Regions from separate parts of the Comamonas endophytica genome, predicted to be linked through region 2. Evidence: predicted binding sites of a transcription regulator. Region 2 holds the regulator's gene; each other region holds the start of a gene.
What was found. Region 2 encodes LexA, which represses DNA repair genes until DNA is damaged. Its sites were predicted from a motif close to ACTGTATNNNNATACAGT; they were not measured.

Region 1 (5,324 bases), 1.5 Mb from region 2:
CTTCACGACCCAGACCGGGCCGCCGAGCTTCTGGGCCGCTTCGACGGCTTCTTGTACGGTGAATGCAGGGATGCCGCGCGGAACGGGCACGCCGAACGTACGCAAGATTTCCTTGCCTTGGTATTCATGAATCTTCATGAGCTGTCTCTCTCTCAGGAATGGTGGTTCACCCGGTCGCCATAATGTTGTCTGGCCGCGGGCATGGGACATGGCAGCCCGGAAATGTATCATGCTGCGATGCACCATCCCCGGTGTAAAACTACTAACCCATATACTGGCTTTTGAGCTGCGCGTGTAGCAAAGGGCCGGGAACGATTGCAGGAGTTTTTCCATGTCCAAAGTGTTCATCGACGGCGAAGCCGGTACCACGGGCCTGCAGATCCGCGAGCGGCTGCAGTCCATGCCTGCGATCGAGCTGGTCAGCATTGCACCCGAACTGCGCAAGGATGCGGCTGCCAAGCGCGCACTGATCGAGGGCGTGGACCTGGTCATCCTGTGCCTGCACGACGACGCGGCGCGCGAGACCGTGGCCGTGGTCGATGCCATCACTGCCGAGACCGGCCGCAGCATCAAGATCATCGATGCCTCCACCGCCCACCGCACCGCGCCGGGCTGGGTCTATGGCTTTCCCGAACTCGCCGAGGGCCAGCTTGAAGCCGTCAAGGGCGCGTCGCGCGTGTCCAACCCCGGCTGCTATGCGACCGGCGCGATCGCGCTGCTGCGCCCGCTGGTCGACGCCGGCCTGCTGCCCGCCGACTTCGCCGTCAGCCTGCCCTCGGTGTCGGGCTACACCGGCGGCGGCCGCCCGATGATCGAAGCCTACGAGGCCGGCACCGCCGCGCCCTTCGAAGCCTATGCGCTGGGCCTGGCGCACAAGCACATCGCCGAGATCCAGCGCTACACCGGCCTCACGCGCCGTCCGCTGTTCATGCCGGCGGTGGGCAACTTCCCCCAGGGCATGCTGGTACAGCTGCCGCTGCACCTCGACCTGCTGCCCGGCGCCCCGAAGGCCGCCGACCTGCACGACGCGCTGGCCAGCCACTACGCGCGCACCGCCACGCCCGAGCAATGGGTTTCGGTGCTGCCGCCGACCGAAGACGGCAAGATGGCCGCCGACACGCTGGCCAACACCAACAAGCTCGAGCTGCGCGTGTTCGCCAACGAGCAATACCGCCATGCGGTGCTGATGGCGCGGCTGGACAATCTGGGCAAGGGCGCGAGCGGGGCGGCGGTGCAGAATCTGCAGTTGATGCTTGGAGTTTGAGGCGCGCGGCCAATCAGGCGCGGAGGGTTTTTATCCGTTCGCCCTGAGCTGAGGACTGGATGTGGGTGGGCAAGAGGGCTTCAGCCCGATGCCTCCTCCGGCGCCTGCCCCCCCACTACCTTGCGCACGACCTCGCCCGAAAAACCGCGGCTCGCCAGAAAACGCATCTGCTTGAGTTTTTCCTGCGGCGTTTCGGCCGGGGCGCCGAAGCGCTGGCGCCAGATCGCATGCGCGCGCTGCCATTCGGTGGCGCGCAGTTCCAGCGTGGCGGCGCGCACGGTGTCGTCGTCCAGGCCCTTGCTGCGCATTTCCTGGACCACGCGCGCCGTGCCCAGCCTGCTGCCGCGGCGGTAGGCCACGGACTGGGCGACGCGTTCGGGGTTGATGAAATCCTTGGATTCGAGTTCGTCCAGCACGGCCGCCAGGTCCTCGCCTTCGGCGACATGGCTGGCGAGCTTGCGTTCGAGTTCGAGCCTTGAATGCTCGCGCTGTGCCAGCAGGCGCAGCGCGCGGCCCTTGAGGGAGAGGGTGGAAAAAACCATGTGAGTGCAAAAGCAAAACGGCCCTGCCGCGCAGAGCTGCGCGGCAGGGCCGTCAGTGCTTATTCGCCTGCGGGTTCAGCGCTTGCCGCAGCCGCCTTGTCGGCCTTCTCGGCTTTTTCCGCGGCCTTGTCGGCCTTGGCAGGCTTGCCAGCGGCCGGGGCGGGCGTGGCGCCGGCCAGCAGCGAGACGCCCAGGCTTTCGCGCACGCGGTTCTCGATCTCGAACGCCAGGTCCGGGTTCTCGCGCAGGAATTCACGCGCGTTGTCGCGGCCCTGGCCGATCTTCTCGCCGCGGTAGGCGTACCAGGCGCCCGACTTGTCGAGGATCTTGGCTTCGACGCCCATGTCGATGATCTCGCCTTCGCGCGAGATGCCCTCGCCGAACAGGATGTCGAACTCGGCGGTCTTGAACGGCGGGCTGACCTTGTTCTTGACCACCTTGACGCGGGTTTCGTTGCCGATGGCGTTGTCGCCCTTCTTGATCGTGCCGGTGCGGCGGATGTCCAGGCGCACGGAGGCGTAGAACTTCAGCGCATTGCCGCCGGTGGTGGTTTCGGGCGAGCCGAACATGACACCGATCTTCATGCGGATCTGGTTGATGAAGATGACCATGCAGTTGGTCTTCTTGATCGTCGCGGTCAGCTTGCGCAGCGCCTGGCTCATCAGTCGGGCCTGCAGGCCGGGCAGCGCGTCGCCCATCTCGCCCTCGATTTCGGCCTTGGGCGTGAGCGCCGCCACCGAGTCGACGACGATCAGGTCCACGGCGCCCGAGCGCACCAGGCTGTCGACGATCTCGAGCGCCTGCTCGCCGGTGTCGGGCTGGCTGATCAGCAGGTCGGACAGCTGCACGCCCAGTTTCTGGGCGTATTGCACGTCCAGCGCGTGCTCGGCGTCGACGAACGCGCACTGGCCGCCCTGTTTCTGCATCTCGGCAATGACCTGCAGCGTGAGCGTGGTCTTGCCCGAGGATTCAGGGCCGTAGATCTCGACCACGCGGCCGCGCGGCAGGCCGCCGACGCCCAGTGCGATGTCCAGGCCCAGCGAGCCGGTGGACACGACCTGGATGTCTTCGATGACTTCGCCTTCGCCCAGGCGCATGATGGTGCCCTTGCCGAACTGCTTTTCGATCTGGGCCAGCGCAGCCTGCAGTGCCTTGGCCTTTTCGGTGTTGGCAGCGGCGGCGGGGTTGTTGCCCTTGACAGTGGTGACGTCCATGAAAACTCCTAGAAAGCAATGATTTTGGATAGCACCGACGGTCTGTGCATACTGCCAGGCTGGATGCTTGAACAGTAGTTTATGAGGGTTGTGTTTGCGTGTATAGATGATTTTTAGTCAGTTTGCCTGACAATTTGCCATGGCTTCTTTTCCTCCTTCCATACCTTCGGCAGTCATGCCTTCGGACTATTCCGATGCCTGGCGCCAGATCCATCTGGGCCGGCTGCTCGGGCATTCGATGCGGCGTTTCGATGCGCGCGTCATGCAGTTGATGGCGCATGCGGTCGAGGTGCCGCTGGCGCTGTCCAACCTCGCGGCACGCGACCAGGTCAGCGCCGCGCATATCCACATCACGCGCCATCTGTCGCTGGGCGGCGACCGGTTGACGGACCTGGCCGAGCGCGCGGGCATGAGCAAGCAGGCCATGGCCGATCTGGTCGAGCAGTGCCTGGCCTGGGGGCTGGTCACGCGCGAGCCCGATGCGCGCGACCGGCGCACGCGCTGGATACGCTTCACGCCCACAGGGCTGGGCTGGCTGCAGGCCTTCGAGGCCGCCGTGGCCCAGGCCGAGGCCGAATTCCGCGCCGAAGTCGGGGACGACGTGGCGACCGTGGTGGCGCTGGGGCTCGAGGCTTATTCGGCCAGCAGCGGCAAGCCGGCATGAAGTAGCCCCCAGTTCGCCCACCGCGTCTTGCCTTGGGGCGGCCTGGCGGCAAAACAGCGCGAAAACCCCAGGTCGTGCCTTGGCATCCCTCTCTAGAATGGACCAAACATCCGGCGCTCGTGCACCGCCGCGCTTCACCGAGGGACCCATCCGCATGCGCATCTTGATTGCCGAAGACGACCAGGTCTTTGCCGATGGCCTGCTGCGCAGCCTGCGCGGTTCGGGCGCGGTCGTCAGCCATGTGGCCAGCGGCAGCGAGGCCGAATCGGTGCTGATGACCTGCAGCGAGTTCGACCTGCTGATCCTCGACCTGGGCCTGCCGAAGATGCATGGCCTGGAAGTGCTGCGCCGGCTGCGCGGGCGCGGCGACGGCCTGCCGGTGCTGATACTCACCGCAGCCGACAGCGTCGAGGAGCGCGTCAAGGGGCTGGATTTCGGCGCCGACGACTACATGGCCAAGCCCTTCAGCCTGCAGGAACTCGAAGCGCGCGTGCGCGCGCTGACGCGCCGCGGCATGGGCGGCGCGAGCAGCACCATCAGGCATGGGCCGCTGGTCTATGACCAATCGGGGCGCGTGGCGACGATCGACGGCAGGATGGTGGAGCTGTCGGCGCGCGAACTGGGCCTGCTGGAGGTGCTGCTGCAGCGCGCCGGCCGCCTGGTCAGCAAGGACCAGCTGGTCGAGCGCCTGTGCGAGTGGGGCGAGGAGCTGAGCAACAACGCGATCGAGGTCTATATCCATCGGCTGCGCAAGAAGATCGAGCACGGGCCGATACGGATCGCGACGGTCAGGGGGCTGGGGTACTGCCTGGAGAAAATCCGCGATTGACTCTGACAAACAACCGCCCTGAAATGCCCTTCGACAAGCCCAGGGCGAACGGTAGAGGGGTTGCTGGTCGTGCGCCCAAAACAAGGGAGGAAGGCTCCTGGCGAAACCCATGAAACTCTTCCAGCGCGAACAATATTCCCTGTTCGGCGGCATTCTCGACTGGATGCTGACGCCCTTGCTGCTGCTGTGGCCCGTGAGCCTGGGATTGACCTGGCTGGTGGCACAGGGGCTGGCCAACCAGCCCTATGACCGGGCGCTGGAATACGACGCGCGCCTGCTGGCGCGGCAGGTGCAGCAGGGCCAGCTGCCATCGGGCCCGGAGCACCCGCTGCGCACCGGCGCCAAGGACACCATCCATTACCAGGTGCTGGACCCGCAGGGCCGGCTGCTGGCGGGCCAGCCGGCCCTGCCGCGGCCGCCATGGACCGATGCCGAGCGGCGCGATGGCGCAGTGCAGCTGCATGACGCGGAGCTGCATGGCGTGGACCTGCGGCTGGCGGCGGTCTGGGTGCCGCTGGCGGGGCCGGACCAGCCGCTGGCGCTGGTGCAGGTGGCCGAGACCCGCGACCAGCGCAACGCGCTGGCGGGCGAAATCATCCGCGGCGTGATGCTGCCGCAATTCGTCGTGCTGCCGCTGGCGGTGATGCTGGTGTGGATGGCGCTGGCGCGCGGCATCACGCCGCTGCACCGGCTGGAGGAGCGCATCCGTGCGCGCAAGCCAGACGATCTGTCGCCGCTCAATTTCCAGGAGGTGCCGCTGGAAGTCGCGCCGCTGGTCAATGCCGTCGACGACCTGCTGTGCCGGCTCAAT
Region 2 (5,324 bases):
CTGATCGACGCCGTGGCCGCGCTGCTGGGCAACGTGCCCGAAGCCAGCATGGGCACCGCCGCCCATCCCATCGGGGGCCTCGAAGACCTACACAACCCCAATGTGGTGAAGGTGGTCTGCGATGCGCAGGGCCTGGCGCAGTACTTCAGCCGGGCACCGATTCCTTTCGCCCGCGACCATGCCGGCCAGCCATGGTGGAACGACCCGGCGGCGCTGGCCGGCCACGCGGGCTTCGCGCCGCTGCGCCATGTGGGCATCTACAGCTACCGCGCGGGTTTCCTGCGCCAGTTCCCGAAGCTCGCGCCGGCGCCCACCGAGGCGCTGGAGGCGCTGGAGCAGCTGCGCGCGCTCTGGCATGGGCACCGCATCGCGGTGCATGTCACGCACGATGCGCCCGGAGCGGGAGTCGACACGCCAGCCGATCTCGAACGCGTGCGCGCCTTGCTGGGCTGAGGAGCAAGCTTCTTGCGGGCGCCTCGCGGGACAAGCCCGCGCGCCGCTTCGGGCTCTCGGCCAAGAAGAACAGTTATTTCTGAAATAACAGAAAATAGGAAATATTACAGGCAAGGAAACGCCATCCGGCCGATGAAGCCGGTTGCGCGACTGTCACGAAACCATCACGGTGTAGGTCCCCACAAGGGTGCACGCGTGCTATCCTTGCCGCGAAAAAACGCGACATGGAGCCGGCCGGCGCGCTGCCCGCCGGCTCCTTTGTTGTCCAAAAGAATTTCAACTCTTCGAGGATCTCCATGAAACTGATCTTGTTGGGCGCGCCCGGCGCCGGCAAAGGCACACAGGCTGCTTTCATCTGCCAGAAGTACGGCATCCCGCAGATTTCGACCGGCGACATGCTGCGCGCCGCCGTCAAGGCCGGCACCCCGCTGGGCCAGCAGGCCAAGGCCGTGATGGACGCGGGCCAGCTGGTCAGCGACGACCTCATCATCGGCCTGGTCAAGGAACGCATCCAGCAGGAAGACTGCGCCAACGGCTTCCTGTTCGATGGCTTCCCGCGCACCATTCCGCAGGCCGACGCCCTGAAGACCGCGGGCGTCAAGCTCGACTTCGTGCTGGAGATCGATGTGCCCTTCGAGGCCATCGTCGAGCGCATGAGCGGCCGCCGCTCGCACCCGGCTTCGGGCCGCACCTACCACGTGAAGTTCAACCCGCCCAAGGTGGCCGGCAAGGACGACGAGACCGGTGAAGACCTGGTGCAGCGCGAGGACGACAAGGAAGAAACCGTGCAGAAGCGCCTGCAGGTCTACAGCGACCAGACCCGTCCGCTGGTCGATTACTACCGCAACTGGGCACTGCAGGATGCGGCCCAGGCGCCCCAATACCGTGCGATCAGCGGCATGGGCACGGTGGAAGAAATCACTGCGCGCGCCTTCGCCGCTCTGGAAAGCTGACTGGCTTGACCGGCGCTGCCTGCGGCGCCGGGTCAAGGAACGACTTCAGGCCGCGTCTTCGGACCGCGGCCTTTTTGCGTCGTGCGCTAGTGCTGCGCGGCCAGCAGTTCCAGCTGCAACAGGATGCGCGCCTTGAGCGGCGGCAGATCCACGGGGCGGGGCTGCATCGGCACATCGGCTGGCGGCGCGTCCTGTGCCGCCACCAGCTGCCCTTCGCTGCAACGGGTGCCGACCCGAACCGGCACGCCCGCGCTCAACGCGCGCTGAAGCGCCGGCTCGAGCGTTCGATGCAGCGTGCCATTGCCCGTCGCGGCCACCACGAATCCCTGCACGCCCTGTGCCAGCAGTGCATCGACCGCGCGACCATCGCAGCCCGCATGGCTGCTGACCAGTTCGACCCATGGCCATGCCGCTGGATCCGGCAGGCGCCGCAGCAGTGCGGCAAATGCCCCGCGCTGCGCATCCACCGGCTCGGGCGGCCGCTGCCAGCGCACCCGGCCCTCCTCGACCCAGCCCAGCACGCCTTTATCGTCCGATGTGAAGGCATCGACCCTGTAGGGATGGAACTTGCGCACGGCGCGCGCGCTGTGCACCTGCCCCGCAGCCACCACCAGCACGCCCCGCGCTTGCGCATCCACCGCGCATGTCACGGCATCGCGCAGATTCTGCGGGCCGTCGGCCAGCAAGGCCGTGGCCGGCCGCATCGCGCAGGTCAGCACCACCGGCTTGCCTGGAGGCAGCACGAGATGCAGGAACCAGGCGGTCTCTTCCAGCGTGTCCGTCCCGTGGGTGATCACGAGCGCACCCACCTCGTCCTGTGCCAGCCAATGCATGCAGCGGTGGGCAAGCGTGGTCCAGGTGGCGCTGTCCATATCCTTGCTGTCGAGCTGTGCCACCTGCTCGGCCAGCAGATCGCCACCCGCCACCTGCGCGAGATCGGGCACCGCAGCCAGCAGTTGATCCACGCCCAGCTGCGCTGCCGTATAGCCTACCGTCTGCGAAGCATCCGCAGCCGTGCCCGCGATCGTTCCGCCTGTGGCCAATATCACCACACTATTTGAATTGCCCACTTGCGGCCCCTTGAAAACTGGTGAAAAATACAGCCACTGTATAAAAAAACATAGAGAATTCAGCCTGCCGCTGACACCCATTGAAGGACTGCCATGCTCGACCATCCGAAGCTCACGCCGCGACAGCAGCAAATCCTGGATCTGATCCAGTCCGCCATCGAACGTACCGGGGCGCCCCCGACCCGGGCCGAAATTGCCGGCACGCTGGGTTTCCGTTCCGCCAACGCTGCCGAAGAGCACTTGAAGGCCCTGGCGCGCAAGGGCGTCATCGAGCTGGTCAGCGGCACCTCGCGCGGCATCCGCCTACGCCACGACACCGTGCGCAACATCAACGCCGCACGCGGCGCAAGCTTTGGCTCGCCCATCACGGCAATCGCCTCGCTGGTGCTGCCGTTGGTCGGCCGCGTTGCCGCCGGCTCGCCCATCCTGGCCCAGGAGCATATCGACCAGACCTATGCCGTCGAGCCCAGCCTGTTCCAGGCCAAGCCCGACTACCTGCTGAAGGTGCGCGGCATGTCGATGCGCGATGCCGGCATCATGGACGGCGACCTGCTGGCAGTACAGGCCAGCAAGGAAGCGCGCGACGGGCAGATTGTAGTCGCGCGCCTAGGCGACGAAGTCACCGTCAAGCGCCTGCGCCGCACGCGCAGCGGCATCGAGCTGCTTCCGGAGAACCCGGACTTCCCGGTCATCCATGTCCAGCCCGATGAACCCTTTGCCATCGAGGGCCTGGCCGTCGGCCTGATCCGCAACACCCTGTTCATGTAACAGGCCTCGCTTTCCCCGCAGGGCCTCTGGCCCATGCATTGCACCCTCGGCCTTTCGGGCTGAAGCACGGCTGCGCCCGAATGTGTGCGGCTGTCTTATCACTTTGCTGGAGTTACCACATGCAATTCGCTTTGCAGGCCCTGCCTTACTCGCGCCATGCCCAGAACGACATGCTTTTCGGGCAATCCCCGGCGGCGCTGGACTTTCCTTCCCTGCCTTTGACCCGTGTCGCGTCCAAGCGCCCTGCCCCGCGTCCAGCCAGCCTGCCGCAGGCCGGCCTGCCCGTGCACAGTGGTGTGCGCATCCTGCGCAACGAAGGCCAGACCCAGGGCGGCCGGCTGCTGATGTCTGGGCGCATGGCGGATGTGTGTGCGGCGCTCAACCGAATGGAGTTCAATGAGTACGCTTGCGGTTGACACCCTCGCCGCCTTGACGAGACGCTTATTCCTTCTGCAAGACGGCGATGCCCCGCCGCGAGAATGTTTTTGGCAGCATTCACATCTCCGTCGTGCACAGTGGCGCAATCGCTGCAAACCCATTCTCTTATTCGCAAACCTGCTCTACCTGGCCGGCCGCACCCTGTCATCGGCGAGGATGCTCTCGAGACGCTGCGCCCGATGCCAGGCGGGGCCGGCCAGGCGCGGCCGGCCAGGCTTGTATCAGGCATCGAGTTGACTGCACGCCGCGCCATCCCTCCCCGTCCAAACCAGACGCCTTTGCTTCCAAGCCGCAAGCGGCCTACTGGCTTGGACCAGGCTTCTCGCGCATTTTGGCGATGACTGCAAAGCCTTCGCGGGTCGCAAGGTCCTTGCGTTCACACCCGGCCTGTCGAAGTGCGTCTTCAGTCAAGAGCCGGAGACATTCATCCTTCGACAAGCTCGGGACGGACGGGCCATGGGCTTGGCGCCCGTTTGGCCTGAGCCTATCGAAGTATGTCTTGATTGGTCGAGACCGCAGCCGTTCGGCCGAGCCACGTCAGGGCGCAAGCGGCGGCAATGGAGCCGCCTTCTTGGTGGATTCCGCCGCCTTGGCGCGCTGGCGCTCGCGCCGTTCCGCGGCTTCGCGCTGTTTTTTCTCATAGCGCTGGCGCGCTGCCGCGCGATCCTCTGCGTCCTTGGCCTGCTTGCGGGCTTGCTCGGCAGCATGGGCCTGCTGGCGCTGCGACTGGGCCTGGGCGCGTTCTCGTGCCTCCCGGGCGCGCGCGGCCTGGACTTCGACCAGGTCCTGGGCGGTGGGCGCCTCGGTCGCCCTGGGCCTGGGCTGCGGGGCAGTGCGTATTTTGCCTTCCATGCCACTGGATGCGTCGGGAGCCTGCCGCCTTTTCTCCTCGACCTTGCGCTCCACGGCACGCAACTGCTCGGCCGATTTCTCGCGCCGCTCGGCACTGTTGATGGCGCTTTCCTCAGCGCGCAGCGCGTTGTCGGCCAGGCGCGCGCGGGTGCGCGCCGCGTTCAGGCAATCCTCGACCGCGAAACGCTGGTAGCACGCGGTCTCTTCCTCGCTGCGCCGCTGGGCGATGGCCGCGCGTTCGGCAGCAATACGCTTGCGCGTTGCGGCGCGCTCGGCCTTCACTGCATCTGACACGACCTGGGTATCGGCGGCTGCAGGCTGCGCGTGGACCAAGCCCGACAGCAACGGCAAGGCCAGCGCCAGTGCGCCGGCACGCGGCCACAGCGCGGTGGTGGGAAAAAGGAAAGACACACGGTGCATGGGCAAGGGCCTCAGGTCAGGCTGGTATCCACCAAGCGGTGCTCGAGCGACAGGAATTCCTGCGACTGCATCTCGTTGAGACGCGAGACGGTGCGCGGGAATTCGTGGGCCAGGGGACCTTCAGTGTAGAGCTGCTCGGGGGGCACCGCAGCCGACAGGATCAGCTTGACCCTGCGGTCATAGAGCACATCGATCAGCCAGGTGAAGCGCCGCGCGGGCGAGGCCATGTTGACCGGCATGAAGGGCACGTCGGACAGCAGCACGGTGTGGAACTGCGTGGCGATCTCCAGGTAATCGTTTTGCGAGCGCGGGCCGCCGCACAACGTCTTGAAATCGAACCACACCACACCGCCGGCGCGCCGGCGCGCGC
Region 3 (5,324 bases), on a different replicon from region 2:
ACCGTTCGTTCTTAGCTTGCCTGGCCGGCCCGTCAAGATCCGTTCGTCCTGAGCCTGCCGAAGGATGACGGGCCTGCGGTCAAGTTTGAGGACAGGACGTCCATTGGTTCGACAGGCTCACCACGAACGGTTTTCGACAGGCTCACCACGGACGTGTAACTCGACTCGCTCTGAGCCGCCTGGGCGGCCCGTCAAGATCCGTTCGTCCTGAGCCTGTCGAAGGATGACGGGCCTGCGGTCAAGTTTGAGGACAGGACGTCCATGGTTCGACAGGCTCACCACGAACGGTTTTCGACAGGCTCACCAAGAACGGTTAAATCCTCTCACTCTGACTCAATGCCCGCCAAACACCAGCGACCGATGCGCCGCCACCCCCGCAAGCGTGCCATCGCCCACGGCCAGCGCCACCGAGCCGCCAAAGCGGGCGGCATCGCCGCAGGCGAACACACCGGGCACTGTCGTAGCCTTCATGGCATCAGTCTGGATCACCGCCCCCATCGGGCCTTCGCTGAACTCGCAGCCCAGCGCCGCCGCAACCGGGCTGGCGACATGGCTGCGCGGAGCGATGAACAGGCCATCGAATGCCTGCACCCGGCCATCCTCCAAGATGACATCGGCATGTCCGGTGATCTCGCGCACCGCAGTGGCCTCGATGGTTACACCGCGTGACTGCAGCTGCGCCCGCTGCTGCGCATCGGGTTCGAAGCTGCCGTTGAGCAGCAGCGTGGTCGCGCCCCAGTCGGGCAGCAGCAGCGCCTGATGCAACGACAGCTCCGAGGTGGCGAGCACGCCAATGCGGCCCTGCTGCAGTTCGTAGCCATGGCAATAGGGGCAATGGAACACATGCTGCCCCCAGCGCTGCGCCAGGCCGGGCACCTCGGGCAGCGTATCGACCACCCCCAGGGCCAGCACCAGCCGCTTGGCCATCCGCGCGGGCCCGCCCTCGATGTCGACCTGGAAGTCCTGCCCGTTGCGCTGCGCGCCCAGCACCATGGCATCCAGCCATTCGACGGTTTCATAGGCCATGAGCTGCGCGCGCGCCAGCGCCGCGATATCGGCAGCCTTGCTGCCGTCCTGGGTCAGGAAGCCATGCGAATGCTCGGCAAAGCGGTTGCGGCGCTGGCCGGCATCGACCACCAGCAGCTTGCGCCGTGCGCGCGCCAGGGGCAGTGCGGCAGCCAGACCGGCGTAGCTGCCACCAATGATGAGTGCGTCATAGACCATGGGAAATCCTCTCAAGAAACTTTCGTAGTTTCATGATAAGCCCAATGCCGATTTTCATGCAACCTACAATGCTTCATGACATTGAATTGGAATGCCCATGAGAAGCGATAGCCGCCTGTCCCGCATGCTGCATGTGCTGCTGCACATGGCGCGCCAGGAGGCGCCCTTCACCTCGGAACAGTTGGCCCGGATGCTGGACACCAACCCGGTTGTCGTGCGGCGCACCATGGCCGGCCTGAAGAAAGCCGGCTATGTCCAATCGGAAAAAGGCCATGGCGGCGGCTGGAAGCTGTCGTGCGATCTCGCCAAGGTCTCGTTGCTCGACATCCACGAGGCCGTGGGCGGGCCGCGCATCTTTGCGATCGGCAATACCACCGACAACCCCGAATGCGGTGTCGAGAAGGTGGTGAACGCGGCCCTGGACGATGCGCTGGCGCAGGCCCAGGCACTGCTGGTCAAGCGGCTGGCCGCGGTGAAGCTTGGCGATCTGGCCGAGGAATTCGATGGGCTGTGCAAGGCGCAGCCGGCGCATGCCCGGGGCCAGCAGCACGGTCACTGACCTGCAAAGTGCCCGGAAAGCTGCTTGCAGACTTCCGGCGTGATTTTCTCGAACATCGGTGGCGCGCCCTCCAGCACCCAGGGCGCGTCGACGCGCTCCAGGCTGCCGGCAAGTGCAGCTGTTGGCGCCACTCCCTGCACCGTGCCCTTCTGTCCCAGGAAGTGCCAGACCGCCGCAGCCGCATCGGGTATGAATGGTGCGGCAAAGGCCGCGCCGAGGCGCAATGCATGCAGGCACATCGCCAGGGTGCGCTCGGCAGCCACAGGATCGGTCTTGACCGTGCGCCAGGGCTGTTCGCGCGTGATGAACCCGTCCGCCAGACTCCAGATGCGGCGCAGCGCCTGCTGGGCTGGCGCAGCTTGATAGCGCTCATGGCGGCCAGATAGTTCTCGGCCGTGCTGCGCAGCTGCAGCAGCAGTGCCTTCTCACTCTCCGCAAGCGGCGCACCGCATGGCGCAATACGCCCGCCGTAATGGCGCTTGGCCAGCATATACACGCGGTGCAAAAGGTTGCCAAGCCCGTCGGCAAGATCCTTGTTGATGGCGGCCGCAAAGCGTGCAGACGAGAAGTCCGCATCGTCCGACTCGGGCAGCATCGAGATCAGCGCATAACGCCAGTAATCGGCGCTGAACAGGCCGATGGCGTCGTCGGTGAAGATACCGCGTTGTTCGCTGGTGGAGAACTTGCGGCCCTCGTAGGTCAACCAGCTGTAGCCCTTGATGGTGTCTGCCATGGTCCAGGGCTGGCGCGTGCCCAGCATCATCGCCGGCCAGAAGATGCTGTGGAAGGCCACGTTGTCCTTGGCCATGAACTGCACCAGGCGGACTTCTTCAGGCCGCTGCCACCATTGCCGCCAGGCCTGCGGATCGCCCTGCTTTCGCGCCCAATCCTGGGTCATGGCGATATAGGCGATGGGCGCATCGAACCAGACATAGAAGACCTTGCCCTCCCAGCCCTCGAGCGGGACCGCGACGCCCCACTCCAGGTCCCGCGAGATGCTGCGCGAATGCAGCCCGGCATCGAGCCATTTCCTGGCAATGGAGCGTACGTTCTGCGGTCAGCATTTGCGCGTGCTTATCCAGTCTTGAAGCTCCGGCTGCAACGCGTCGAGCTTCAAAAAGATATGCCGGCTCTCGCGCAGCTCCAATTCTCCATTCGGGTTCAGCCAGCACCTTGGCTGAATCAGTTCCAAAGGATCGAGCAATTGGCCGCAGCCATCGCACTGGTCGCCGCGTGCCGCCCCATAACCGCAATGCGGGCAGGTCCCGACGATATAGCGGTCAGAAAGAAAGCGATTACCCACTTTGGAGAAGAACTGCTGGCCGATTCGCTCCTACATGAAGCCGTTCTCGCGCAGGCGCAAAAAGATCTGCTGCGTCAGCGCATGGTTGGCTGGCGAGGAGGAGCGGCCGAAATGGTCAAAGCCGATATTGAAGCGCGCATAGATATCCGCCTGGCGCGCATGCCACTGGTGATGAGGTACCGCATGGAAAAAGCGTTGATCTATCGATAAACGACTGCCGATTTACTTGGAACTCACTTCAATCTATAGCAACGGCAGCTTCCGGTGCATAAGGATTGCCAGCATTTCTTCCCATGCTTTCCCCAATGGAACCAACTTCCAGGAAGACTGAAGCGGATTAATCAGACCCGTCATTTCCTGCCCGGCTTGGCCACCAAGCACGCAAAACCTTGATACAAATTTTCAACTTGGTCGATATACTGTGGTTAAATACAGTATTCGATCATGAACGCCATTGTCCACACCCTGCCCCCCACTGCCAGCGGCTTCGACCGCTGGCAGCTGCCTGCGCATGTGGCGCAGGCGGTCTGGCGCGGAACGGAGCTGGGAGGCACCAACGGGCGCGCTTTATCCACGGGCTACGAAGCGCTGGACGCAGCCCTGCCAGGAGGCGGCTGGCCCACCCAGGGCCTGAGCGAGGTGCTGCTGGCGCAAGCCGCGCTATGCGAATGGCGGCTGCTGGGGCCCGCGCTGCCGGGTTTTCTGGCGGACAGGAACAGCCGCATCTACCTAGTCGCCCCGCCAAAAGCACCGCATGCCATGGGCCTGGCGCAGCTGGGCCTGGCGCCCGAGCAGTTGGTCTGGATAGACGTACAGGGTCCGGCCGACAGCCTGTGGGTGACCGAGCAGTTGATCAAGTCCGAAGCCTCGGGCGCAGTGCTGGCCTGGCTGCCGCAGGCGCGGCCCGAGCAGGTGCGGCGGCTGCAGGTGCTGGCGCTGCATTGCGATGCGCCGGTATTCCTGTTCCGCCCCGAGTCCGCCCTGCGCGATGCCTCGCCCGCGCCGCTGCGGGTGTCGGTGGCGCTGGGCGAGAGCTGGGGGCTGGAGGTGCGCATCCGCAAGCGCCGCGGCGCCAGCACCGACGCGGTGCTGCATCTGGAGGCCGTGCCCGGCAACCTGCATTCCGTTCTTCCCCCCCGGCTGCGCGCCCTGCCCGCGCCCGGGATGCAGCCCCAGGAGGAGACCCATGCACTGGGCCGCCCTGCTACCGCGACCGCTGCCCGGCTGCGCATCGCCCATTGAGCCGCGGGCGCTGGCCGTGTGGGCGCTGCAGTTCACGCCGCGCGTGGCCAGCGTCGAGGAAGCGGTGCTGCTGGAGGTCGAGGCCAGCCTGCGCCTGTTTGGCGGGATCGAAGCATTGCATGCATTGGTGGAAAGCGGCGCCAGCGAACTCGGCGCGCAGGTCGCCTGGGCGCCCACGGGCCTGGCGGCGCTGGCCCTTGCGCGCCAGGGGCGGGACGATGGCTTTGCCGGGCCGCTCGCCACGCTGCTCGACGCGCTGCCGCTCGAACACCTGAGCGCCGTCGCGCGCCACCAGGCAACCCTGGCGCGCGTCGGCTGCCGCACCCTGGGCCAGGTGCGCGCGCTGCCGCGCGGCGGCATGGCGCGGCGCTTCGATGCGCAGCTGTTGGCCGCGCTCGACCAGGCCTATGGCCTGCGCCCCGAGGCCTATGACTGGACCAGCCTGCCCGAGAACTTCGAGGTGCGGCTGGAGCTGATGTCGCGCGTGGAAACCGCGCCCGAGCTGCTGGCGGGCGCACGCGTGCTGCTGCTGCAGATGGCCGGCTGGCTGCGCGCGCGCCAGCTTGGCGCCACGGCCTTCACGCTGCGCTGGCTCCACGATGCCATGCGCTCGCGCGCCGCGGGCGAAGGCGGCGAACTTCAGATCCGCACCGCCGAGGCCACGCAGAACGTCGAGCATTTCGCGCGGCTGCTGGGCGAACATCTGGACAAGACCGAGCTGCTGGCGCCCGCGGGCGAGCTGATCCTCGTCGCCACCCAGGTCGAGCCACTGGTCGAAGCCAGCCGCTCGCTGATCCCCGACGCCGCGCACCAGGGCGCCTCGACACGGCTCGCGCTCGAGCGCATCCAGGCGCGGCTGGGCGAGGATTGCATCCGCCGCCCGCAGCTCGGCGCCGACCATCGCCTGGAATGGATGCAGCAGTGGACCTCCGCCGAGCCGCGCCGCAATGCCAGGCCCCAGCCGCTGCATGGCCTGCCGCTGCCGACCTGGGTGCT

Region 1: the regulator LexA is predicted to act here: its motif matches at 3,079-3,096, upstream of recA (recombinase RecA).
Region 3: the regulator LexA is predicted to act here: its motif matches at 3,505-3,522, upstream of imuA (translesion DNA synthesis-associated protein ImuA).

What each region holds. Positions count from the first base shown of each region.
Region 1 covers NZ_CP106881.1:2,000,679-2,006,002, forward strand. Annotated here, with positions in the region: gene sucC (ADP-forming succinate--CoA ligase subunit beta) at 1-138, opposite strand, end outside; gene argC (N-acetyl-gamma-glutamyl-phosphate reductase) at 332-1,264, shown strand; gene recX (recombination regulator RecX) at 1,345-1,806, opposite strand; gene recA (recombinase RecA) at 1,866-3,020, opposite strand; gene M9799_RS08955 (MarR family winged helix-turn-helix transcriptional regulator) at 3,160-3,684, shown strand; gene M9799_RS08960 (response regulator) at 3,839-4,513, shown strand; gene M9799_RS08965 (sensor histidine kinase) at 4,623-5,324, shown strand, end outside.
Region 2 covers NZ_CP106881.1:3,466,983-3,472,306, reverse strand. Annotated here, with positions in the region: gene kdsB (3-deoxy-manno-octulosonate cytidylyltransferase) at 1-453, shown strand, start outside; gene M9799_RS15775 (hypothetical protein) at 527-751, opposite strand; gene adk (adenylate kinase) at 750-1,406, shown strand; gene M9799_RS15765 (asparaginase) at 1,493-2,476, opposite strand; gene lexA (transcriptional repressor LexA) at 2,570-3,244, shown strand; gene M9799_RS15755 (hypothetical protein) at 3,364-3,660, shown strand; partial or broken gene M9799_RS20665 (hypothetical protein) at 3,762-3,830, opposite strand; gene M9799_RS15745 (hypothetical protein) at 4,220-4,954, opposite strand; gene zapE (cell division protein ZapE) at 4,966-5,324, opposite strand, start outside.
Region 3 covers NZ_CP106882.1:252,940-258,263, forward strand. Annotated here, with positions in the region: gene M9799_RS18120 (FAD-dependent oxidoreductase) at 334-1,224, opposite strand; gene M9799_RS18125 (Rrf2 family transcriptional regulator) at 1,322-1,783, shown strand; gene M9799_RS18130 (hypothetical protein) at 1,777-2,121, opposite strand; partial or broken gene M9799_RS20670 (class I tRNA ligase family protein) at 2,337-2,822, opposite strand; gene M9799_RS20675 (class I tRNA ligase family protein) at 3,117-3,308, opposite strand; gene imuA (translesion DNA synthesis-associated protein ImuA) at 3,531-4,328, shown strand; gene M9799_RS18145 (Y-family DNA polymerase) at 4,273-5,324, shown strand, end outside.